3 regions of the Pseudomonas sp. 22526 genome follow, and region 1 is predicted to be linked to each of the others. Evidence: predicted binding sites of a transcription regulator. Region 1 holds the regulator's gene; each other region holds the start of a gene.
What was found. The regulator FliA, encoded in region 1, starts transcription of late flagellar genes. The targets are predictions, from matches to a motif close to CTAAAGTTTNNNNNNNNNNNGCCGNTAA.
Positions count from the first base shown of each region.

Region 2: a site for FliA is predicted at 1,729-1,756, ahead of ACTJKT_RS09725 (methyl-accepting chemotaxis protein). Genes of this name have one in related genera too.
Region 3: a site for FliA is predicted at 3,863-3,890, ahead of flgM (flagellar biosynthesis anti-sigma factor FlgM). Genes of this name have one in related genera too.

Region 1 covers NZ_JBQENK010000004.1:62,951-77,677, forward strand. The annotation lists gene flhB (flagellar biosynthesis protein FlhB) at 1-390, shown strand, start outside; gene flhA (flagellar biosynthesis protein FlhA) at 627-2,756, shown strand; gene flhF (flagellar biosynthesis protein FlhF) at 2,768-4,084, shown strand; gene fleN (flagellar synthesis regulator FleN) at 4,203-5,033, shown strand; gene fliA (RNA polymerase sigma factor FliA) at 5,030-5,770, shown strand; gene ACTJKT_RS07200 (chemotaxis response regulator CheY) at 5,931-6,302, shown strand; gene ACTJKT_RS07205 (protein phosphatase CheZ) at 6,333-7,121, shown strand; gene ACTJKT_RS07210 (chemotaxis protein CheA) at 7,134-9,413, shown strand; gene ACTJKT_RS07215 (protein-glutamate methylesterase/protein-glutamine glutaminase) at 9,463-10,584, shown strand; gene ACTJKT_RS07220 (flagellar motor protein) at 10,584-11,324, shown strand; gene motD (flagellar motor protein MotD) at 11,340-12,224, shown strand; gene ACTJKT_RS07230 (ParA family protein) at 12,275-13,063, shown strand; gene ACTJKT_RS07235 (chemotaxis protein CheW) at 13,148-14,050, shown strand; gene ACTJKT_RS07240 (chemotaxis protein CheW) at 14,129-14,611, shown strand; gene ACTJKT_RS07245 (DUF2802 domain-containing protein) at 14,612-14,727, shown strand, end outside.
Region 2 covers NZ_JBQENK010000005.1:159,357-164,877, forward strand. The annotation lists gene ACTJKT_RS09725 (methyl-accepting chemotaxis protein) at 11-1,690, opposite strand; gene ACTJKT_RS09730 (Na+/H+ antiporter family protein) at 1,907-3,223, opposite strand; partial or broken gene ACTJKT_RS09735 (HAMP domain-containing protein) at 3,847-4,917, shown strand; partial or broken gene ACTJKT_RS09740 (methyl-accepting chemotaxis protein) at 5,260-5,521, shown strand, end outside.
Region 3 covers NZ_JBQENK010000003.1:105,679-111,199, reverse strand. The annotation lists gene flgD (flagellar hook assembly protein FlgD) at 1-24, opposite strand, end outside; gene flgC (flagellar basal body rod protein FlgC) at 40-483, opposite strand; gene flgB (flagellar basal body rod protein FlgB) at 487-894, opposite strand; gene cheR (protein-glutamate O-methyltransferase CheR) at 1,137-1,964, opposite strand; gene ACTJKT_RS05275 (chemotaxis protein CheV) at 2,009-2,941, opposite strand; gene flgA (flagellar basal body P-ring formation chaperone FlgA) at 3,016-3,777, shown strand; gene flgM (flagellar biosynthesis anti-sigma factor FlgM) at 3,928-4,248, shown strand; gene ACTJKT_RS05260 (flagella synthesis protein FlgN) at 4,299-4,766, shown strand; gene ACTJKT_RS05255 (flagellar brake protein) at 4,862-5,521, shown strand, end outside.

The DNA of each region.
Region 1 (14,727 bases):
CGCGAGATGTCGCAGCGGCGGATGATGGCGGCGATTCCCGAGGCGGACGTGGTCATCACCAACCCGACCCACTACGCCGTGGCGCTCAAGTACGACGCGGAGAAGGGCGGGGCGCCGGTGTTGCTGGCCAAGGGCAGCGATTTCCTGGCGCTGAAGATCCGCGAGATCGCCGTGGCCAACGAAGTGCTGTTGCTGGAGTCGCCGGCGCTGGCGCGTTCGATCTACTACTCCACCGAGCTGGAGCAGGAGATCCCGGCCGGGCTCTATCTGGCGGTGGCCCAGGTGCTGGCGTATGTCTATCAGATTCGCCAGCACCAGGCTGGCAAGGGCAAGCGTCCCGATCCGCTCAAGGACCTGCCGATTCCGCCGGATTTGCGGCGCGATTCCTGAGGTCGGCCTTGGCTGTGCCGAGGTTATCGCGAGCTAGCTCGCTCCTATAGATTGAGTGCGGATTCTGTAGGAGCGAGCTTGCTCGCGATGGCGCCGAAAGTGCCATTTATAGTGGATGATGGCGCAACGCCATAAATCAGTTTGGCTTCCAGGCCAAAGTTGGAAGGCTTCTTGCAATACCCGCCCTGCGCCGCCTCCAGGCGTCAAAAGTTTGCTTTAGGGAACGGGGAATACCGGTGGATCGCTCTCAGTTAATCAGCACGGCTCGCACTAACCTGACTGACCTCAGTCGGGGGAATCTGGGTGTGCCGCTGTTGCTGCTGGTCATGCTGGCCATGATGATGCTGCCGGTGCCGCCGTTCCTGCTGGACGTGTTCTTCACCTTCAACATCGCCCTGTCGATCGTCGTCCTGCTGGTCTGCGTGTATGCCCTGCGGCCGCTGGATTTCGCGGTATTCCCGACCATCCTGCTGGTGGCGACCCTGTTGCGCCTGGCGCTGAACGTGGCCTCCACGCGGGTGGTGATGCTTCACGGTCAGGACGGTCACGCCGCCGCCGGTAAAGTGATCCAGGCCTTCGGCGAGGTGGTGATCGGCGGTAACTACGTGGTCGGTATCGTGGTGTTCGCGATCCTGATGATCATCAACTTCGTGGTGGTGACCAAGGGTGCCGGGCGGATTTCCGAGGTGAGCGCGCGCTTCACCCTCGATGCGATGCCGGGCAAGCAGATGGCCATCGACGCCGACCTCAACGCCGGCCTGATCGATCAGTCCCAGGCCAAGGCGCGGCGCCAGGAAGTGGCCCAGGAAGCCGAGTTCTATGGCTCCATGGACGGTGCCAGCAAGTTCGTCCGCGGTGACGCCATCGCCGGCCTGCTGATCCTGTTCATCAACCTGATCGGCGGCATGGCGGTCGGTATCTTCCAGCACAACATGTCCTTCGGCGATGCCGGCCGGGTCTACGCCTTGCTGACCATCGGTGACGGTTTGGTGGCGCAACTGCCATCGCTGCTGCTGTCCACCGCGGCCGCGATCATGGTGACCCGTGCTTCCGGTTCCGAAGACATGGGCAAGCAGATCAACCGGCAGATGTTCGCCTCGCCCCGGGCCCTGGCCGTCGCCGCCGGCCTGATGGCGGTGATGGGGCTGGTGCCGGGCATGCCGCACTTTTCCTTCCTGAGCATGGCGGCCCTGGCGGCTGGCGCTGCCTACCTGTTCTGGAAGCGCCAGAACGTGGTCAAGGTCCAGGCGCTGGAAGAGGTCAAGCGCCAGCAGGAGCTGCTGCCTTCGCCGGCCCGCGCCATGGAAACCAAGGAACTGGGCTGGGATGACGTGACCCAGATCGACATGATCGGCCTGGAGGTCGGCTATCGCCTGATTCCCCTGGTGGACCGCAACCAGGGTGGGCAACTGCTGGCGCGGATCAAGGGCGTGCGCAAGAAGCTGTCCCAGGACCTGGGCTTCCTCATGCCCACCGTGCATATTCGCGACAACCTCGACCTGGCGCCCAGCGCTTACCGGCTGACGCTGATGGGGGTGATCCTGGCCGAGGCCGAGATCTATCCGGACCGCGAGCTGGCGATCAACCCGGGGCAGGTCTACGGCAGTCTCAACGGTATCACCGCCAAAGATCCGGCCTTCGGCCTGGAGGCGGTGTGGATCGAGATCAGCCAGCGCGCCCAGGCGCAATCGCTGGGCTACACCGTGGTCGATGCCAGCACCGTGGTCGCCACCCACCTCAACCAGATTCTGTACAAGCACTCCAGCGAGCTGATCGGTCACGAAGAAGTCCAGCAGCTCCTGCAACTGCTGGCCAAGGGCTCGCCGAAGCTGGCGGAAGAACTGGTGCCGGGCGTGCTCTCGTTGTCCCAGTTGCTCAAGGTGCTGCAGGCGCTGCTGGCCGAACAGGTGCCGGTGCGCGATATCCGCAGCATTGCCGAAGCCATCGCGAACAATGCCGCCAAGAGTCAAGATACTGCCGCTTTGGTGGCCGCGGTGCGCGTCGGATTGTCGCGCGCCATCGTGCAAAGCATTGTAGGGACTGAGTCTGAGCTGCCTGTGATCACCTTGGAGCCCAGGTTGGAACAGATTTTGCTCAATAGTCTGCAAAAGGCAGGACAAGGCTCGGAAGAGGGTGTTCTGTTGGAGCCAAGCATGGCTGAGAAGCTGCAGCGTTCGTTGATCGAAGCCGCGCAGCGCCAGGAAATGCAAGGTCAACCGGTGATTCTGCTGGTAGCCGGTCCGGTCCGCGCGATGCTCTCGCGGTTCGGGCGCCTGGCGGTCCCGGGCTTGCACGTGTTGGCTTACCAGGAAATCCCTGACAACAAGCAAGTGACCATCGTTGCGACAGTAGGGCCCAACGGCTGAGGTAGTGGGTTATGCAAGTTAAGCGTTTTTTCGCCGCCGATATGCGTCAGGCCATGAAGCTGGTTCGTGATGAGCTGGGCGCCGACGCCGCCATCATTGGCAATCGCCGCATCGCCGGCGGTGTCGAGCTGACGGCTGCCCTGGATTACAAGCTGTCGGCGCTGGCGCCCCGGGTGCCGAACATGGAGCTTGAGGACGAACTGCGCAAGACTCAGTCGCGCATCGTTACCGCCCAGGCCGAACTGAGCCTGCGTGGCGACGGCGATGCCAGCACCAGTCGCCAGCTGTTCGCCGGCCTGCCGCTGACCGCCGCCGAGCCGCTGATCGAACCTACGTTCAGCGAGCCCCAGCGCCCGGCTCCGGTGGCCGCCGCGCCAGCGGTCGATCAGCGGGCATTCGACTCGATGCGTTTTGAACTCAACGGCCTGCGCGAGCTGCTGGAAGTCCAGCTCGGCTCCCTGGCCTGGAGCCAGTTGCAAGGCAGCCGGCCCGAGCAGGCCAACCTCTGGCGGCGCCTGCAGCGTATCGGCCTGTCCGGTCCGCTGGCCCGCGACCTGCTGGCGCTGATCACTGAAATCGACGAACCCCGCCAGGCCTGGCGCATGCTCCTGGCCCACCTGGCGCGGATGATCGTGACCCCGGAAGTCGAGCCATTGGAGGAGGGCGGTGTGATCGCCATGGTCGGCCCCGCCGGCATGGGCAAGACCACCACCCTGGCCAAGCTGGCTGCCCGTTACGTACTCAAGTACGGCGCGCAGAACATCGCGCTGGTGAGCATGGACAGCTACCGCATCGGCGCCCAGGAACAGCTCAAGACTCTGGGGCGGATCCTCAACGTCTCGGTGACTCATGTCGACCCGGGCCAGTCCCTGGCGCAAGCCCTCGATCCGCTGCTGCGCAAGCGCGTGGTGCTGATCGACACCGCCGGCCTGCAAGCCAGCGACCCGGCCCTGCGCATGCAGCTGGAAAGCCTGGCCGGACGTGGGATCCGGGCAAAAAATTATCTGGTCTTGGCAACCACCAGCCAGAAACAGGTTCTAACCGCCGCGTACCACAGCTACAAGCGTTGCGGGCTGGCCGGCTGCATCCTGACTAAACTGGATGAAACCGCCAGCCTTGGTGAGGTGCTGAGCCTGGCGATCAGTCACGAACTCCCCGTTGCCTATCTGACCGATGGCCCGCGGATTCCGGACGATCTGCACTTGCCGCGCCGTCACCAGCTGGTCAGTCGTGCGGTGAGCGTGCAGATGCAGGAAGAACCCAGCGAAGAAGCCATGGCTGACATGTTCGCTGACCTCTACCACAACCCGACCAAGCGGGTTGGCTGAGGGAATCATGAAAAAATTGCAATGTACCTACATCGATGGTCTGCCAGGCATTGTTCCGTTGGTGAACGCGCAGCCAGTTATGTGGCCCCGTCTAAGTAAGACAAGGTAAAGAAAGAACATGGGCAGCATGCATCCCGTACAGGTGATCGCGGTGACCGGCGGCAAAGGTGGCGTCGGCAAGACTAACGTGTCAGTGAACTTGTCCCTGGCCCTAGCGGAGCTCGGCCGGCGCGTCATGCTGCTGGACGCCGACCTGGGTCTGGCTAACGTTGACGTGCTGTTGGGGCTGACCCCCAAACGGACCCTCGCCGACGTGATCGAAGGCCGCTGCGAGCTGCGCGATGTGCTGCTGCAGGGGCCGGGTGGAATCCGTATCGTGCCGGCCGCGTCCGGCACCCAGAGCATGGTTCATCTGAGCCCGGCGCAGCATGCCGGCCTGATCCAGGCATTCAGCGACATCGGCGACAACCTCGATGTACTGGTGATCGACACCGCTGCCGGTATCGGCGACTCGGTGGTCAGCTTCGTCCGCGCCGCCCAGGAAGTCTTGCTGGTGGTCTGCGACGAACCGACCTCGATCACCGACGCCTACGCGCTGATCAAGCTGCTCAACCGCGACTACGGCATGAACCGCTTCCGCGTGCTCGCCAACATGGCGCAGAGCCCGCAGGAAGGCCGCAACCTGTTCGCCAAGTTGACCAAGGTCACGGACCGCTTCCTGGACGTAGCCCTACAATACGTCGGCGCCGTGCCTTACGACGAATGCGTGCGCAAGGCCGTGCAAAAGCAGCGTGCGGTCTATGAGGCGTTTCCGCGTTCGAAGTGCGCGCTGGCGTTCAAGGCCATTGCGCAGAAAGTCGATACCTGGCCGTTGCCGGCCAACCCACGTGGACATCTGGAATTTTTCGTCGAGCGGCTAGTGCATCAGACAGCGGGACCGGTGCTATGAGCGCCAGCGGCTACAACCTTTACAAAAAGTCGGCACGTGACAGCCAGTACGAATTGATCGAGCGTTATGCGCCACTGGTCAAGCGTATTGCCTATCACTTGCTGGCGCGCCTGCCGGCCAGTGTCCAGGTCGAAGACCTGATCCAGGCCGGGATGATCGGTCTGCTCGAAGTGTCGACCAAGTACGACGCGAGCAAGGGCGCGAGTTTCGAGACGTACGCGGGTATCCGTATCCGTGGCGCGATGCTCGATGAGGTTCGTAAAGGTGACTGGGCGCCGCGTTCGGTACATCGCAATACCCGGATGGTGAGCGATGCCATTCGCGCAATTGAAGCTAAAACCGGTCGTGACGCTAAAGATCATGAAGTTGCGGCCGAACTTCAATTGAGTCTCGACGATTATTACGGGATTTTGAACGACACCTTGGGCAGTCGCCTGTTCAGCTTCGACGACCTGTTGCAGGACGGCGAGCATGAAGGGCTGCATGAGGATGGCGCGAGTGCTCATCTCGAGCCGTCGCGCGACCTGGAGGACGAACGTTTCCAGGCTGCGCTGGCGGACGCGATTGCCAATTTGCCGGAGCGTGAGCGACTGGTCTTGGCGCTGTACTACGACGAAGAGCTGAACCTCAAGGAAATCGGTGAGGTCCTGGGGGTCAGCGAATCGCGGGTCAGCCAGTTACACAGCCAGTGCGCGGCCCGTTTGCGGGGGCGTTTGGGGGAGTGGCGAGCGCGCTGACAGGCAGTGTGGGGGACACTGCGGACGAGACTGGCACGACGTTGCCGGTCTTGCGGTGTGTATTCCATGCAGTCGTTGAGTGCTCTGCCTGATTGATTGAATGGCGCGTTCAGGTGCTGGACGCGTTTAAGACTGCTTGGAGGTCGAATTGGACAAGAACATGAAAATCCTCATCGTTGATGACTTCTCAACGATGCGGCGGATCATAAAAAACCTGTTGCGTGACCTGGGGTTCACCAACACGGTCGAGGCTGACGATGGCACCACCGCCATTCCGGTCCTCAACAGCGGGAGCATCGACTTTCTGGTAACGGACTGGAACATGCCTGGCATGACCGGTATCGATCTGCTGCGCCATGTGCGCGCCGATGAAAAACTCAAGCACCTGCCGGTACTCATGGTGACCGCTGAAGCCAAGCGCGAACAGATCATCGAAGCTGCCCAGGCCGGCGTAAACGGCTATGTGGTCAAGCCCTTCACGGCCCAGGCGTTGAAAGAGAAGATCGAGAAGATCTTCGAACGCATCGGTTGAGATGTGGAACCATTCCGCCACGGGGGAGCTATGGAGCACAACGAATCTTCATTGGGCGATTTCGAATCGACCCTGAAAAAACACGCACTCGAACTGGTCGACAGCCTTGAAAAAGGCAAGTTCGGCGAAGCCGTGCAACTGATCCATGAGCTCAACCAGACCCGTGACCGCGGCCTGTACCAGGAAGTCGGCAAGCTCACCCGCGAGCTGCATAGCGCCATCGTCAATTTCCAGATTGACCCGCATATGCCGCAAGCCGAGGAAGTTTCACAGATCACGGATGCCACCGAGCGCCTGTCCTATGTGGTCAGGCTGACCGAGGCCGCGGCCAACCGCACCATGGACCTGGTCGAGAGCGCCACCCCGTTGGTCAATGGCCTGAGCAGCGAAGCCCAGGCCCTGAGCGCCGACTGGGGACGTTTCATGCGTCGCGAACTGGGCGCCGAAGAATTCCGCGACCTGGCCCGCCGGGTGGACGGGTTCCTGACCCGCAGCGAGCAAGAGACGCGCGCGGTATCGAGCAACCTCAACGACATTCTGCTGGCGCAGGACTACCAGGACCTGACCGGTCAGGTGATCAAGCGCGTGACCCAGTTGGTCACCGAAGTCGAGAGCAACCTGCTCAAACTGGTCCTGATGGCCAGCCAGGTCGATCGTTTTGCCGGCATCGAACATGACCGTGAATCGATCCTCGCTGAAAAAGATCCGCAAAAACATCTGGCCAAGGGTGAAGGTCCGCAGATTCATGCCGATAAACGTGAAGACGTTGTATCCGGTCAGGACGATGTCGACGATTTGCTTTCCAGCCTTGGATTCTAGGAGCACCCATACATGAGCTTCGGCGCCGATGAAGAAATCCTTCAGGATTTTCTGGTTGAGGCCGGCGAGATTCTAGAGCAACTGTCCGAACAACTGGTCGAGCTGGAAAGCCGACCGGACGATGCGGATCTGCTCAACGCAATTTTTCGCGGTTTTCACACTGTAAAAGGGGGCGCCGGCTTCCTCCAGCTCAACGAGCTGGTGGAGTGCTGCCACATCGCCGAAAACGTGTTCGACATCCTGCGCAAGGGTGAGCGCCGCGTCGACGCGGAACTGATGGACGTCGTGCTCGAAGCGCTGGACGCGGTGAACGGCATGTTCGGCCAGGTTCGCGAGCGTACCGAGATCACCGCCGCCACTCCGGAACTGCTGGCGGCCCTGGCCCGCCTGGCCGAGTCTGCGGGGGCCGAGGAGGTCGCCGCACCGGTGGCCGAGGTTGAAGCCGTTGCCGAGCCGGTCGCCGAATCGACCGAAAGCGAGTCCGGTGATATCACCGACAGCGAGTTCGAGCAGCTGCTCGATTCGCTCAATGCCGCCAAGGCCGAGGCCGAAGCCCCGGCTGCTGTTGCACCTGCTGCGCCTTTGGCCGGTGGTGAAGCGGCCAGCGACGAAATTACCGACGCCGAGTTCGAGTCGCTGCTCGATCAATTGCATGGCAAGGGCCAGTTCGCACCGGATGCGGTGGCACCTTCGGCCACGGCGCCCGCTGCGGAAAAAGCCGCGGCCAGCGACGAAATCACCGATGACGAATTCGAAGCACTGCTGGACCAGCTGCACGGCAAAGGCAACTTTGCGGTAGAAGCACTGGATTCCGCGGTGGCCGCGGCGGTGCCGCCGGCTGCGCCAAGCGCGGCCGCTGCCGGTAGCGACCTGATCACCGACCAGGAGTTCGAATCCCTGCTCGACGAGCTGCATGGCAAGGGCAAGTTCTCTGAAGTACCCGCTGCCGCAGCGACCGTGGGTAGCGCAACGGCTGTCACGGCCTCGGCGCCTGCCGCCGTCGCCAAGCCGGCGGTGAAGAAAGCCGAAGCCAAGGTCGAAGCGCCGAAACCGGCTGCAGCGGCTGCTCCGGCACCTGCTCGTGCCCCGGCTGCCGCCCCGGCGGAAAAGCCGGTCAGCGAAGCCGAAACCACCGTGCGGGTCGATACCGCGCGGCTGGACGAAATCATGAACATGGTCGGCGAGCTGGTGCTGGTGCGTAACCGCCTGGTGCGCCTGGGGCTCAACAGCGGCGACGAAGCCATGTCCAAGGCCGTGTCGAACCTCGACGTGGTCACGGCCGACTTGCAGACCGCGGTGATGAAGACCCGGATGCAGCCGATCAAGAAGGTCTTCGGACGCTTCCCGCGCCTGGTTCGCGACCTGGCCCGCCAGCTCAAGAAAGAGATCAACCTGGAGCTGGTCGGCGAAGAGACCGACCTCGACAAGAACCTCGTCGAGGCCCTGGCCGACCCGCTGGTGCACTTGGTGCGCAACGCCGTCGACCACGGTATCGAGTCGCCGGAAGAGCGCGAGGAAGCGGGCAAGTCCCGTGGCGGCAAGGTGGTGCTGGCGGCCGAGCAGGAAGGCGACCACATCCTGCTGTCGATCTCCGATGACGGCAAGGGCATGGACCCGAACGTCCTGCGCGCCATTGCGGTCAAGCGTGGGGTGATGGACAAGGATGCCGCCGATCGCCTGAGCGACACCGAGTGCTACAACCTGATCTTCGCCCCGGGTTTCTCGACCAAGACCGAGATCTCCGACGTGTCCGGCCGCGGTGTGGGCATGGACGTGGTGAAGACCAAGATTTCCCAGCTCAACGGTTCGATCAACATCTACTCGACCAAGGGCCAGGGTTCGAAGATCGTCATCAAGGTGCCGTTGACCCTGGCGATCATGCCGACCCTGATGGTGATGCTGGGCAACCAGGCGTTCGCCTTCCCGCTGGTCAACGTCAACGAGATCTTCCACCTGGACCTGTCGCGCACCAACGTGGTCGACGGCCAGGAGGTGGTGATCGTTCGCGACAAGGCGCTGCCACTGTTCTACCTCAAGCGCTGGCTGGTCAGTTCCGCCGCTCACGAAGAGCAGCGCGAAGGCCACGTGGTGATCCTTTCGGTTGGCACCCAGCGCATCGGCTTCGTCGTCGATCAACTGGTCGGCCAGGAAGAAGTCGTCATCAAGCCATTGGGCAAGATGCTCCAGGGAACTCCGGGGATGTCCGGCGCCACCATCACCGGTGACGGCCGCATCGCCCTGATTCTCGATGTTCCGAGCATGCTCAAGCGTTACGCCGCACGGCGTATTTGAATACCGGAGGGGCGGGGCCATTTGCCTTGCCCCGCCTAACGGAGTGTTTATGGCAGTCAAGGTCCTGGTGGTGGACGATTCGGGGTTCTTCCGCCGCCGCGTCTCGGAAATTCTTTCAGCGGATATCAATATCCAGGTCGTCGGTACCGCGACCAACGGTAAAGAGGCGATCGATCAGGCTCTGGCGCTCAAGCCGGACGTGATCACCATGGACTACGAGATGCCGATGATGGATGGCATCACGGCGGTGCGGCACATCATGCAGCGCTGCCCGACGCCGGTATTGATGTTCTCCTCGCTGACCCATGAAGGCGCCCGGGTGACCCTGGATGCGCTGGATGCCGGCGCGGTGGATTTCCTGCCGAAGAATTTCGAAGACATCTCGCGCAATCCCGAGAAGGTCAAGCAACTGCTGTGCGAGAAGGTCCACAGCATCTCGCGCAGTAACCGTCGTTTCAGCAGCTACAGTGCCCCGGCGCCACAACCGGCACCGACGCCTGCGCCATCGAGCACCAGCAGCTTCAGCAGCACGGTCCCGGCACGTCCGGCACCGGCGCCGGTTCCTGCCCGCACGACGGCCACTGGTTCGTCGGCGGCACCCAAGCGCAAGGCCTACAAACTGGTGGCCATCGGTACCTCCACCGGTGGTCCGGTGGCGCTGCAGCGGGTGTTGACCCAACTGCCGGCCAACTTCCCGGCGCCGATCGTGCTGATCCAGCACATGCCGGCGGCCTTCACCAAGGCGTTCGCCGAGCGCCTGGACAAGCTCTGCCGGATCAGCGTCAAGGAAGCCGAGGATGGCGACATCCTGCGTCCGGGCCTGGCGCTGCTGGCACCGGGTGGCAAGCAGATGATGGTCGACGGCCGTGGCGCGGTGAAAATCCTCCCGGGCGACGAGCGTCTGAACTACAAGCCGTGCGTGGACATCACCTTCGGTTCGGCGGCCAAGTCCTACGGCGACAAAGTTCTGGCGGTGGTCCTCACCGGCATGGGCGCCGACGGTCGCGAAGGCGCGCGCCTGCTCAAGCAGGGCGGCAGCGCGGTCTGGGCCCAGGATGAGGCGAGCTGCGTGATCTACGGGATGCCGATGGCGATCGTCAAGGCGGAGCTGGCGGATGCGGTGTACGGCCTGGACGACATCGGCAAGCATCTGGTCGAGGCTTGTCTCTGATGGATGTTCTAAGCCTCATCGGGATCATCATGGCGTTCGTCGCCATCATCGGTGGCAACTACCTGGAAGGCGGTCATCTGTCGGCCCTGGCCAATGGTCCGGCGGCGCTGATCGTGCTCGGCGGGACCATCGGTGCGGCATTGCTGCAGTCGCCGCTGAGCGCTTTCAAGCGGGCCATGCAGATCCTCGGCTGGATCCTGTTTCCACCGCGGGTCGACCTGGCCGGTGGCATCGATCGTGTCGTCAACTGGAGCCTGACCGCCCGCAAGGAAGGCCTGCTGGGCCTGGAAGGCGTGGCGGATGCCGAGCCTGACACCTATTCGCGCAAGGGCCTGCAACTGCTGGTGGACGGCGCCGAGCCGGAATCCATCCGCAGCATCCTGGAAGTGGATTTCTACACCCAGGAAAGCCGTGACATCGAAGCGGCCAAAGTCTTTGAAAGCATGGGCGGCTACGCGCCGACCATCGGTATCATCGGTGCGGTCATGGGCCTGATCCATGTCATGGGCAACCTGGCCGACCCGACGCAGCTGGGCAGCGGTATCGCCGTGGCCTTCGTCGCGACCATCTACGGTGTGGCCAGCGCCAACCTGGTGTTGCTGCCGATCGCCGCCAAGCTCAAGTCCATAGCCTTGCGGCAGTCGCGTTATCGCGAAATGTTGCTTGAAGGAATCCTGTCGATTGCCGAAGGTGAAAACCCTCGTTCCATTGAGTTGAAGCTGCAAGGCTTCATGGATTGATGGGGGTAATGGACTATGTCCCGTCGTCGCCGGCATGAAGAGCATGTCAACCATGAGCGTTGGCTGGTGTCCTACGCGGACTTCATCACCTTGCTGTTCGCTTTTTTCGTGGTCATGTACTCGATCTCCTCGATCAACGAGGGCAAGTACAAGGTCATTTCCGAAGCGCTGATCGGCGTGTTCACCGACTCGGATCGCGCCCTCAAGCCGATTCCCATCGGTGAGGAGCGGCCCCAGACCGTGACCCCGGCCAAGCCGCTGGTCAAGGACAGCGAGCAGACCGATGCCGGTATCGCCGGCGCCAGCGACCCGCTGAAAAGCATCGCCGACGATATCAGCGCGGCCTTTGGCGACCTGATCAGTTCCAACCAGATGACCGTGCGCGGCAACGAGCTGTGGGTCGAGATCGAACTCAACTCCAGCCTGTTGTTCGGCAGCGGCGATGCCATGCCCAGCGACTTGGCGTTCAACATCATCGACAAGGTGGCGGCAATCCTCAAACCCTTCGACAACCCGATTCACGTCGAGGGCTTTACCGACAACCAGCCGATCCAGACCGCGCAGTACCCGACCAACTGGGAGCTGTCGTCGGCCCGTTCGGCGAGCATCGTGCGGATGCTGTCGATGCAGGGGGTCAATCCGCAGCGCCTGGCGTCGGTCGGCTACGGCGAGTTCCAGCCGGTAGCCAATAACGCGACGGCCGATGGCCGTGCCCGCAACCGTCGGGTGGTGCTGGTGGTGTCGCGCAATCTCGATGTACGCCGCAGCCTGACAGGCACCGGCACCGCCCATGCAACACCGGATGCGGCATTGAAGCGGGCTGGCACACAAACTGCACCTACGCCAGTCAAGACGCCGGGACGCGAGAGTGCCGTCAATTCTCCGTCACCGGCTTTATAACTGGGTGCTATTTCTCGGTCGGCCCGTGCCTGCCGGGAGGAACGATCTGAATGAGAGTCTGGGCAGTTGCCAACCAAAAGGGTGGTGTCGGTAAGACCACCAGTTCCATCGCTTTAGCCGGGTTGCTGGCCGAGGCGGGCAAGCGCGTGGTCGTGGTCGATCTCGACCCCCACGGCTCCATGACCAGCTATTTCGGCTATGACCCCGACAGCCTGGAACACAGTAACTACGACCTGTTCCTGCACAAGGGCAGCGTGCCTGAGGGCTTGCCCGGGCAGTTGTTGCTGTCGACCAGCGACGAACGTATTTCCCTGCTGCCATCGAGCACCGCACTGGCTACCCTGGAGCGCCAGTCGCCGGGGCAGAGCGGCCTGGGCCTGGTGATCGCCAAGAGCCTGGCGCAGCTGTGGCAGGATTTCGACTACGCAGTGATCGACAGCCCGCCGTTGCTCGGCGTGCTGATGGTCAACGCCTTGGCGGCGAGCCAGCAACTGGTGATCCCGGTGCAGACCGAGCACCTGGCGGTCAAAGGCCTGGAGCGCATGGTCAATACCTTGGCGATGATCAACCGCTCGCGCAAACAGGCGTTGCCGTTCAGCATCGTGCCGACCCTGTTCGACCGTCGGACCCAGGCGTCCCTGGGCACCCTGCGGGTGTTGCGCGACAAGTTCCCGGATGAGATCTGGCAGGGCTATATCCCGGTCGACACGCGCCTGCGCGATGCCAGCCGGGCCGGGCTGACGCCTTCGCAATTCGACGGCAAGAGCCGCGGTGTACTGGCCTACCGCGCCTTGCTCAAGCACCTGCTGGCCCAGCAACTTGTCCCGCAGGTGGCCTGACGTGCCGGATCATTCAAGTCTGCTGCCGGTCTGGCCGATAAAGCCTACAGGTCACTGTGCTGGGTTTTATCCGTGGGCATCCTCATGAACCGTCCTGTCGACGTTACGTCCCGGCCGCAGCTGGCGCTGCAGTCCTACCTGGACGCATTGCTGCAGGACGCCACCGAAGAAGAGTTCGCAGTTCCCGAAGCACTGCCGCAGGTTCAGGCAGCCGTAGAAGAAGTGGCGGTTTCGAGCGAGGTCCTGGATGAGTTCCAGGCCGCGGTGCTCGAAGAACAGGCTCGCGATGCCCTGGTCCAGCGTGCGCCGCCAGCCGCGGCTGTAGTCGCGCCGCTGGCCCGGGTCGAGGAGCCTGTGATCGCCCCGGTACTGGAGGCGCCCGCGCCACTGCCGGCCACCCTGTCGACCGTTGCGCCCTTGCTGCAAGGCCTGGTCGAGCCGGTGGTCGAAGTGCATCGGCCGCCCAGCAGTACGCCACCACCGGTGGCGGGCGACGACCGGCCGAGCTGGGCGGCGGAGCCCTTCGAGTGCCTGCTGTTCGATGTCGCCGGGTTGACCCTGGCGGTGCCGCTGGTCTGCCTGGGGTCGATCTACTCCCTGGCGGGGCACGAACTGACGCCGTTGTTCGGCCAGCCGGAATGGTTTCTCGGGATCCTGCCGAGCCAGGCCGGCAACCTGAAGGTGCTGGATACCGCGCGCTGGGTGATGCCCGATCGCTACCGCGACGACTTCCGCCAGGGCCTGCAATACGTGATCTCGGTCCAGGGCTACGAGTGGGGGCTGGCGGTGCATCAGGTCAGTCGCTCGTTGCGCCTGGACCCGAACGAAATCAAATGGCGCAGCCACCGTGGCCAGCGGCCATGGCTGGCGGGTACGGTCATCGAGCATATGTGCGCGCTGCTGGACGTTTCCGAACTGGCCGAGCTGATCGCCAGCGGCGGGGCGAAACACATGGCTATCAGCAAACCGGCGCCGAAGCCGATATAGACCAACAACAGGCTGCGCCGACGGTGCAGCCACACAGAACACACACCGTTTCCAACGGTTTTTTGAGGGGTCAGGGGTATGAATAAGTCGTCGTCTGCACAGGGTTCTGAAGATCCGATCCTGCAATGGGTAACTTTCAAGCTGGATAACGAGTCCTACGGCATCAACGTGATGCGCGTGCAGGAAGTCCTGCGCTACACCGAGATCGCACCGGTACCGGGTGCCCCGAGCTATGTGCTGGGCATCATCAACCTGCGCGGCAACGTGGTGACCGTGATCGATACCCGCCAGCGTTTCGGTCTGGTGCCGACCGAGGTCAACGACAACACCCGCATCGTGATCATCGAAGCCGACAAGCAAGTGGTCGGGATCATGGTCGACAGCGTGGCGGAAGTGGTTTACCTGCGTCAGTCGGAAGTCGAGACCGCACCGAACGTCGGTAACGAAGAGTCGGCCAAGTTCATCCAGGGCGTGTGCAACAAGAACGGCGAGCTGCTGATTCTGGTTGAGCTGGACAAGATGATGAGCGAAGAAGAGTGGTCGGAACTGGAGAGTATCTGATTGATTCTCGAGGTTGCGGTAATTGTCCTGTTCCTCTTTTGGGCAGGCACGCTGGCGATGTTCCTGGCCTATATCCGCGCTCAGCGGCAGATCGCCGCCCAGCAGGCCCAGGGCGA
Region 2 (5,521 bases), on a different contig from region 1:
TCTCCAGGACTCAGATACGGAACTGCCCCACCAGCTTGCCCAGGCGTTGGCCGAGGTCGGCCAGGCTGCGTGAGGTTTGGGCGCCAAGCTGGGTTTCGTCGGCGACGCTGTCCACCGCCACCGCGATCTGGTGCACGCTGCGGTTGATCTCTTCGGCCACCGCGGTCTGTTCTTCCGCGGCACTGGCGATCTGTGCGTTCATCGAGTTGATGGTGCCGATCAGCTGCGCCATGGCATCCAGGGAGGCCCCGGCTTCGTTGGCCTGGTGCGAGGTGCCATCACCGGCATCGCTGGAGCGGCGCATGGCTTCCACGGCGGTGCGCGTGCCCTGTTGCAGGCGGTCGATCATGCCCTGGATTTCCTGGGTGCTCTGCTGGGTGCGGCTGGCCAGCGCCCTGACCTCGTCGGCCACCACCGCGAAACCACGCCCGGCCTCACCGGCCCGCGCCGCTTCGATGGCGGCGTTGAGGGCCAGCAGGTTGGTCTGTTCGGCGATGGAACGGATCACGTCCAGCACGCTGACAATCGACGCCACGTCCTTCTGCAGGCTGTCCAGGGAAGTGCCGCTGCTGCGGATATCGCTGACCAGCGCGTGAATCTGCTGGATGCTGCCATCCACCACGCGCTTGGCCGCCTGGCCTTCCTCGTCGGTCTGCTGCGCCGCCACGGCCGCGCCCTGGGCACTGCGCGCCACTTCCTGGGCCGCCGACGACATTTCATTGATAGCCGTCGCCACCTGATCGGTCTCGTGGCGCTGGCGCTCCATGGCCTGCTCGGAGCGCTGGGCCTGTTCGGACACCTGGGTCACCAGGCCGGTCAGTTGGCCGGTCATCTCGGTGATCTGCCGCACCAGGCCGTGGATCTTGTCGACGAAGCGGTTGAAGGAGCCGGCCAGGTCGCCCAGCTCGTCCTGGCTGGTGATTGCCAGGCGGCGGGTCAGGTCGCCTTCGCCGGCGGCGATATCGTCGAGGTTGAGCTTCATCAGGTTCAGCGGCCGCAGGATGGTATTGGCCACCAGCATGCCGATGGCGGCGATCACCAGCAGCACCACCACGGCGATGCCGATGATGCTCAGGACCATGCCCTGCATGCGTTCGTTGACGCTGGCCTCGACCTCGGCCACCTGGGCGTCGATGCCGTCCAGGTTCACCGAGGAACCGAGGATCAGGTCCCACTTGGGCAGGTATTCGGTGTAGCCCAGTTTCGGCACCAGTACGTCGCTGCCCGGCTGGGTCGAGCTGTACTGCACATAGTGGGTGCCGTCCTTGCCGACCTTGACCAGCTCGCGGTTGACGTACACGCCGTTGGGGTCGCGGTTGTCCTTGAAGCTCTTACCCACGCCGTCCGGGCTGTTGCCCTTGAACAGGCGCACGGTCTCGGAGTCGTAGCCGAAGAAGTAACCGTCCTTGCCGTAGGTGATGTTCGACAGCAGCTTCACCACCTGGGCGCGGGTCGCGGTATCGCCGGGCGCCGCCGCGTCGTAGAGCGGCTTGACGGTGCTCAGGGCCACCTCCACATAGCTCTGCAGCGTGGTCTTGGCCTCGCCGAGCAGGCGCTGCCTTGTCTCGTCCACCTCGTTCTTTGCCTGCTGCTTGAGCATGACAACCGTGGTCAGGCTGATCACCAGCGCAAACAGCAAGACCGGGAGGACCGCGAGGGACAGGACTTTGCCCTTCAGACTTAGGCGCATAGGAGGCTCACTCTGGATTTTATTGGCGGGATACAGCCTTAACGGCACGCCGGAACAAAAGTTGAGCCCCGCGGGACGATGCGTTGAACCTGCGGACACGCAGCGCCCTTGAGATCTTTCGCGAGCAAGCTTCGCTCCTACAGATATCTGATGCTTCTGTAGGAGCGAAGCTTGCTCGCGATAGCAACAACACGGTGCAGCTGAAACCCTGCGGTCTCAGAGCACCATGGCCGCCACCCAGCCGAACGCCAGCAGCGGCAGGTTGTAGTGCAGGAAGGTCGGGACCACGGTGTCCCAGATATGGTGATGCTGGCCGTCGATATTCAGGCCGGAGGTCGGGCCCAGGGTCGAGTCCGAGGCCGGCGAGCCGGCATCGCCCAAGGCACCGGCGGTGCCGACGATGCAGACGATGGCCAGCGGGCTGAAGCCCAGCTGCACGCACAGCGGCACGAAGATGGTCGCCAGGATCGGCACGGTGGAGAACGACGAGCCGATGCCCATGGTCACCAGCAGCCCCACCAGCAGCATCAGCAAGGCGCCGACGCCCTTGCTGTGGCCGATCCAGCTGGCCGAGGATTCCACCAGGCTCTTCACCTCGCCGGTGGCCTTCATCACCTCGGCGAAACCGGCGGCGGCGATCATGATGAAGCCGATCATCGCCATCATCTTCATGCCTTCGGTGAACAGGTCGTCGGTCTCGCGCCAGCGCACGATGCCCGACACCGAGAAGATCAGGAAGCCGGACAGCGCGCCGATAATCATCGAATCCAGCAACAGCTGGATGACAAAGGCCGCGACAATCGCCAGGCCCGCCACCAGCAGCGTGCGCGGGTTGTATTGCACCGTCACCTGCTCGACTTTCTCGATCAGCTCCAGGTCATACACACGCTTCTTGCGGTAGCTGACAAAGGCCAGCAGCAGGCCGAAGACCATGCCCAGCGCCGGAATGCCCATGGCGTGGGTGACATTGATATTGCTGATGTCCACGCCGCTGCGGGCGACGTTGGCCAGCAGGATCTCGTTGAGGAAGATATTGCCGAAACCCACCGGCAGGAACATGTACGGGGTGATCAGGCCGAAGGTGATGACGCAGGCGATCAGCCGTCGGTCCAGCTGCAATTTGCTCAGCACATACAACAGTGGCGGCACCAGCAGCGGGATGAAGGCGATATGGATCGGCAGGATGTTCTGCGAGGCGATCGCCACCACCCATAACAGGCCGATCAGCAGCCATTTGACGCTGCCGCCGCCGTTGGCGTCCTGGCGGTCCACCAGCAGCAGGATCTTGTCCGCCAGGGCATGGGCCAGGCCGGACTTGGCGATCGCCACCGCGAAGGCACCGAGCAAGGCGTAGGACAGGGCCACAGTCGCTCCGCCGCCGAGGCCGTTATTGAAAGCCTTGAGGGTCGCCTCGATACCCAGGCCACCGGTCAGCCCTCCCACCAGCGCGCCTACGATCAGCGCGATCACCACATGCACGCGGGACAGGCTGAGGACCAGCATGACGCCAACCGCGGCAATTACTGCATTAATCATCGTTACCTCATGGCACTGCGGCGGGAAAACGCCGCAAAAGGAATGAGTCCGGCCAGAGGGCATGGCTGCCGACGCCGGATTGAAAAAGGAGGGTCTTATTAGAGGGCGCGCACTTTGCAGCAGCGGGCAACGCTTGTCAAAACCCGCCCCCTGCCAACACGTTCCCTGTAGCCGCTGGCGCAGCCTGCGATCGGGCGCGCAGCGGCCGCAAAGGGCGACCGTCAAGCCTGGATGTAATGAGGTGTCCGCTTTACGACTGCTGCGCAGTCGATCGCAGGCTGCGCCAGCGGCTACAGGCGTAAGCCCACAAACCTGGAAAATTCGAACGAGCGTTTAAAGAAGGCCGTTCTTCGGCCGATACGTTGCAAAGTCTCAAATAAATATCGAATAAGGACGTCTCCATGTCGCTCAGACAACTTTCCATCCAGTGGAAAATCACCCTGCTTGCCGGACTCTGCCTGGCCGGCATCGTGACCCTGCTGGTGGGGCTTTCGCTGTACCGCATGGAGCACAGCTCCTCACTGGTGAAGGCTTCGAGCATGGAGATGCTCAACGAAGCCGCCCAGGCCCGCATCGAGGCCCAGGGCGAAGTCCAGGCGCTGGGCATTCGCCAGCAATTCATGGACGCCTATCAATACGGCCACGGCTTCTCGCGCCAGGTGCTGTTCCTGCGCGAACAGGCCGAGAAGCGCTTCCTCGATGCCTTCGACCTGCGCGAGGACCTGACCCGCCAGGTGAAGTCGGCGCTGCAGGCCAACCCCGACCTGCTCGGCCTGTCGCTGGTGTTCGAAGCCAATGCCCTGGACGGCAAGGACGAACTCTTCAGCGGCCAGAACGAACTGGGCAGCAACGACAAGGGCCGCTTCGCCCTGTACTGGTCGCAGCCGACCCCGGGCAAGCTGACTTCCATGGCGCTGCCGGAAAGCGACATGAGCGATACCACCACCGGCCCCAGCGGCCAGCCGGCCAACGCCTGGTTCACCTGCCCGCGCAGCACCCTCAAGCCCTGCGTGATCGAGCCCTACTTCTATGTGATCGACGGCCAGAACGTGCTGATGACCAGCATCGTGTTCCCGCTGCTGGTGAACGGCAAAGTCATCGCCTCGCTGTCGGTGGACATCAACCTCAACAGCCTGCAATCGGTCAGCCAGCAAGCGAGCAAAGAGCTCTATGACGGCCAGACCATAGTCAGCATCATCAGCCCGGTCGGCCTGCTCGCCGGCTACAGCGCCGACGCCAGCAAGCTCAGCCAGCGCCTGGACCAGCTGGACCAGGCCAACGGCGGCGAACTGATCCGCCTGCTGTCGGCCAGCACCCAGACCCAGAGCCTGCACAACGACAGCGCACTGAAAGTGCTCGCGCCCTTCACCCCGATTCCCGACGGCAAGCCCTGGGGCGTGCTGCTGCAAGTGCCGGAGCGGGTCCTGGTGGGCCCGGCCGAAGCCCTGAAGAACCAGCTGGACCAGAGCAATAAGGCCGGCACCCTGGTCGAGCTGGGCCTGGGCCTGCTGGCCGCGGTGCTCGGCTTGCTGCTGGTGTGGCTGATGGCGCGCAGCGTGACCCGGCCGATCCTCGGCGTGGCGCACATGCTGGAAGACATCGCCAGCGGCGAAGGCGACCTGACCCGGCGCCTGGACTACGACAAGCAGGACGAGCTGGGCCAGCTGGCCGGCTGGTTCAACCGCTTCCTCGACAAGCTGCAACCTATCATCGCCGAGGTGAAACGCTCGGTGCAGGACGCCCGCGGCACCGCCGACCAATCCTCGGCCATCGCCACCCAGACCAGCGCCGGCATGGAGCAGCAGTATCGCCAGGTCGACCAGGTGGCCACCGCTTCCCATGAGATGAGCGCCACCGCCCAGGACGTCGCCCGCAGCGCGGCCCAGGCCGCCCAGGCCGCCCGCGATGCCGACCAGGCCACGCGCCAGGGCCTGAGCGTGATCGACCGCACCACCACCAGCATCGATCACCTGGCGGCCGACATGAGCACCGCCATGACCCAGGTCGAAGGCCTGGCCGCCAACAGCGAGAAGATCGGCACGGTGCTGGAAGTGATTCGCGCCATCGCCGAGCAGACCAACCTGCTGGCCCTCAACGCTGCCATCGAGGCTGCCCGCGCCGGCGAGGCCGGGCGCGGTTTCGCGGTGGTCGCCGACGAAGTGCGCAACCTCGCCCGCCGCACCCAGGAATCGGTGGAGGAAACCCGCCAGGTCATTGAGGAGCTGCAAAGCGGCACCCAGGAAGTGGTCGGCGCCATGGGCAGCAGCCATCGCCAGGCCCAGGGCAGCGTCGAGC
Region 3 (5,521 bases), on a different contig from region 1:
ACTGGTGGTATCGGTAACACTCATCTGAGTCGCCCCTTATCACTGACCGAGGGTCAGGACCTTCTGCATCATGGTTTTGGCGGTGTTCATCATTTCTGCGTTGGTCTGGAACGAGCGGCTGGCGGAAATCATGTCGGCCATTTCTTCCACCACGTTGACGTTGGGGTAGTAGACATACCCCTTGGCGTCAGCGGCCGGATGGTTAGGCTCGTAACGCGCCTCGAGGTTGCTCTGGTCCTCGACCACACCCAGCACCTGAACGCCCTGACCGGCCGCGTCCTGGTTCTGGAACAGCGACTCGCTGCCACCGCTTTGCGCACCCTGGAACATGGTGGCGAATACCGGATGGCGCGCACGGTAGGTCTGGTCGATGCTCGAAGAGACCGTCTCGGCGTTGGCGATGTTACTGGCGACGGTGTTCAAGCGAGTGGTCTGGGCACTCATGCCGCTACCGGCAATATTGAAAACACTGGCGAGGGACATGGATTACTCTCCGCGCAGGGCTGACACCAGCCCTTTGAATTTGCTGTTGAGCAGCGTGAAGCTGGCCTGGAAGTTCACCGAGTTCTCGGCATAGTTCGACTGTTCCAGTTGGGCATCCACGGTGTTCTGGTCGATCGACGGCTGCATCGGCGTGCGATACAGCAACGACTCGTTGCCGCTGCTCATGCCTTCGGCTTCGATGTGCCGGCTGTTGGTCATGTTCAGGGCAAAGGTGCCGTTCTTGGCTTTCTCGTTCTGCTCGGCGAGCACGGCGGAGAAATCCAGATCCCGAGCCTTGTAGTTCGGGGTGTCGGCGTTGGAGATGTTGTTGGCCAGCACCTCGGCACGCTTGGCGCGAAAGCCAAGGGCCTGCTCATGAATGCCGAGCGCTTTATCGAAGCTGATGCTCATGTCGGGAAACCTTCGACCAGATTTTTCGTAAGCTGGACATAGCAAGCTGCGTGCCAAGTGCTCGAACCCCGTAAATCAAGGCTTTGCCGGCAGCGGCAAAGCGGCAATGCCAGAAAAGCGGCAAGGCATTTCCGCGAAACGTCAGCAAAGCGGCAATGTCGTGATTGCCGCCCTGCGCCGCCGGCGGAGTCACGGGCACAAAAAAAGAGGCCCGAAGGCCTCTCTTTTCAACAACGACAATCTTACTTCGCCTGGTAAATGATCCCAGGGCTGCACTGGACCATCTGGTAGTGGTCGGGCAATCCATTGAGCGCTTCGGAAGCCCCGAGAAACAGGTAACCACCCGGTTTCAGAGTGCTGTGAATGCGCATCAGGATGTCCTTCTTCACCTCGGCGGAGAAGTAGATCAGCACATTGCGGCAGAACACGATGTCGAACTTGCCCAGACTGGCATAGCTGTCCAGCAGGTTGAACGAGCGGAACTCGACCCGGCTCTTGATCGGCGCCTTGACCACCCAGCGTCCCGGCCCCTTGGGGTCGAAATAACGCTGCAGGCGGTCGGCCGACAAACCGCGACCAATCGCCAGGCTGTCGTACTCGCCGGTCTTGCAGTTGTTCAGCATGGTCCCGGACAGGTCGGTGGCAACGATCTGCACCCCCATCTTCAGTTGCCCCATGTTGACCTTCTCGAACTCATCGATCGACATGGACAACGAATAGGGTTCCTGACCCGAGGAACAGGCCGCCGACCAGATGCGCAAGCGCTGGTTGGGGCTGGCCTTGATCGCTTCCGGCAAGACCTTGTTCTTCAACACCTCGAATGGATAGGTATCGCGAAACCACAGGGTTTCGTTGGTGGTCATGGCATCGACCACCATCTCCCGCAAACCGCTGCGCGGCTGGGTCTGAATGCGCTGAACCAGCTCCCCGAGGGACTTGATGCCTTGCTGTTCCATCAGTTTGTTGAGACGGCTCGACACCAGATATTGCTTGTTCTCGCCCAGCAAGATCCCACAGGCTTTTTCCAGGAACACCCGGAACTGTTCGAAATCCAAATTACCCGTAGACAATGATGCCGCCTCTTAAATCGTGTGACCGCCAGGGATGGATATCCCTAGCTGTTATCTGCTGCTTTGATCCGGTCGACAACCCGGGATGCCAGGTCATCAGGACGAAACTTGGCAAGGAAGTCATCGGCACCGACCTTCTTCACCATCGCCTGATTGAATACACCTGACAACGAAGTATGCAGGATGATATGCAGCTTTTGCATGCGTGGATCGTTGCGTATTTCGGCCGTGAGGGTGTAGCCATCCATCTCCGGCATCTCGATGTCGGAGATCATCATCAGAAACTCTTCTTCAGGCTTCTTGCCCTCGTCGACCAGCTTGCGCAGGTAGTCCAGCGCTTGCCGGCCATCGTTCAGGGCCACCACTTCGACCCCCACGGTCTGCAGGCAACGCGTGACCTGCTTGCGCGCCACTGACGAGTCATCGACCGTCAGCACCCGCAGTGAAACAGCCTTGTGCTGAGTCTCGACATCCACCACGCCCACCGAAATGGTCTCGGGCGTCGGCGCGACCTCGGCCAGCACCTTCTCGACGTCGATGATTTCCACCAACTGATTGTCGACCCGCGTCACCGCCGTCAGGTAGTGATCGCGCCCCGTCCCCTTGGGTGGCGGATGGATCTCCTCCCAGTTCATGTTGACGATGCGCTCGACCGAGCGCACCAGAAACCCCTGGGTCTTGGTGTTGTACTCAGTGATGATGACAAAGGGGTTGCTCAGATCCTGCAGCCCGCCCGAACCGGTGGCCATCGCCAGGTCCAGGATCGGAATGGTCGCCCCTCGAATATTCGCGACACCGCACACCACAGGACTGGATTTGGGCATCAACGTCAGTTTGGGGCATTGCAGCACCTCCCGAACCTTGAACACGTTGATCCCATAGAGCTGCTGCCCGTCGAGACGGAACAACAGCAGCTCAAGGCGATTCTGCCCTACCAGTTGCGTGCGCTGGTTCACCGAATCCATTACACCAGCCATGCCCAGACTCCCCAAAGCTTAAGATCCGACGCGCGCTCATCGCTAAACGGCACGGCGCTTGCTTTTTAACTGTTATGAACGCCAAAACGACATTTTCCCGACGCCTGATATCAAACTACCGCAGATTGCTGTACGGGCTGTCGGCTTTGTTTCTTTTAAACCCTGGCCATCCTGCCGTTGCTGACTCGGTAACCCTGCCTGATCTACTTATCGGCGTCACTCAGGGGTTTCTTGAATTCACCGTAGAAGACTATCTGGCAACCAGTCAAACGCCTGGGCGCTACGAGATCCAGGTCAATCAGCTCGACCCGCGGCTGCGCATGCCGCACTGCGACAAGGAATTGACAGCGACCCTGGAAAGCCCGGCGCAACCGCTGGGACGCGTGACCGTTCGCGTCCGCTGCGACGGCGCCTCGCCCTGGACCGTGTTCGTGCCCGCCCAGGTCAAGCTGTTCCGCGAAGTGGTGACCACCACCCGGCCACTCAAGCGCGCCGGCATCATCAGCCCCGACGACGTGATACTACGCGAGCGCGATATCGGCCAGATCAGCCAGGGCTATCTGACTTCAGTGGACCAGGCCATCGGGCAGAAGCTTGTCCGACCAATGGTCGCCGACCAACTCGTCACCCTGGTTCACCTGGAACAGGCGGAAGTGGTGCGCAAGGGCGATCAGGTGGTGATCTCCGCCCGCAGCGGCACGCTGAACGTGAAAATGCCCGGCGAAGCCCTGTCCAATGGCGGCATGAGCGAGCAGATACGGGTCAAGAACCTCAATTCACAACGGGTCATCAAAGCGCGGATCACCGCGCCGGGACAGGTGGAAGTCGCGATGTAGACGACTGGCGCTGTGCACTGTTGCCCCCTAAACTGTGGCCCATGCAGGGCAACAGCGGCGCGTGCGGGCTTATCGATATTTGAGCCTAAAGTTTTCCGGGGTATTGCCGAAAACAAGTCAAGCGTCCAAATACCCAGAGGTTTTTTTACCATGGTCATCGATTTCAGCCGTTTAAACAGCTCTCCCTCACTCACCGGCAGCACGCGCACCAGCGCCAGCAAGGAAACCGGCGACGCCGACAAGTCCGCGCCGCTGAACGCTCCGGCCGAACAGGCCAGCACCAGCGGGGAGTCGGTACACCTCAGCAATGAGGCTCAACAGTTGCAGAAGATCACTGACAAGCTGCGCGACCAGCCTGCCGTCGACAACGCCCGCGTGGCCGAGTTGAAGCAAGCGATTGCCGATGGCAGCTATAAAGTCGACAGCAACCGTGTAGCCAGCAAACTGCTCAATTTCGAAGCCCAGCGCTAGCCAATAAGGCCTGCGCCAGTTTTTTGGACGCTTAAAACCCAAGGCCATACATGCACGACACTAATTTGCTGCAACTGATCACTGACGACTTTGCTCCAGCTCAACAATTGCTGGAATTGCTGCACACCGAATCCCTCGCCCTGCACGGTCGCGACATGCCGCTGCTGGAAGAGATTCTCGCGCAGAAGCAAGCCCTGATCATTTTGCTCGAGCAGCATGGCCGCAAACGCAGCGAAATCCTCGCCAGCCTGAATCTGCCTGTCAGCCGCGCCGGCCTGGAACAACTGGCCAGCCATTCCTCGATTGGCGACCAGTTGCTGGCCCAGAGCGATGTGCTGACCCAGATGCTTGCCGATTGCCAGGCGGCGAACGAACTCAACGGTCGTTCGATCCAGGTTCAACAGGCCACCACCGCCAATCAATTGAAAATTCTCACCGGTGGCGAGCCTCCAGCCCTCTATGATGCCCGCGGCTCAACCGCCAAGCTGGCCAAGCCTCGCCCGCTTAGCCAGGCTTGACCCCAGAGATGAGCGCGCCCTATCAAGTCGCGGAACATGCTGGCAAAATGCTGGCTCTTGCGTGTAGTCGTATTTTGTCTGGAGATTGATGAACCGTGTTCAATGCCGTAAACGCAGAAGATGCGCCGCAGCCACCCAAGGTGCTCACCACCCCCTTGGAAATCAACTCCACGCTGCGCTTGCTGCAAGACAGCCATGACCCGCTGATCATCACTTTCCACGAACGCAGCCAGCGCTTCCAAAGCTATCTGGTCGAGGTCGATCGCGACAGCAACATGATCGCCCTGGACGAAATGATCCCTCGCGATGGCGAACGCTTCATGCTCGCCGGCGAACCGTTTCGCGTCGAAGGCTTTCACGACGGCGTGCGCATCGCCTGGGAAAGCAACGGCATCCCGACAATCGACGAATCCAATGGCGGACGCTGCTACCGCGGCACCCTGCCGGACGAAGTGGTCTATCACCAGCGCCGCAATGCCTTTCGCGCTGCCCTGAAGCTGGCCCAACTGGTCAACATCGAACTGGGCGGCGAAAAACTCAAGGCGCCGATCGCCGGCAAACTGCTGGATATCTCCGCTACCGGCTGCAAGCTGCGTTTCGATGGCGACATCTCCAGCCGCCTGCAACTGGGCCAGGTCTACGAGCGTTTTATCGCCGCCCTGCCCTTCGGCAGCATGACTGCTCCGGTGGAACTGCGTTACCTGCACCACGAAGAGAAGATCGACACGACTTTCGCCGGCGTGCGCTTCCATAAC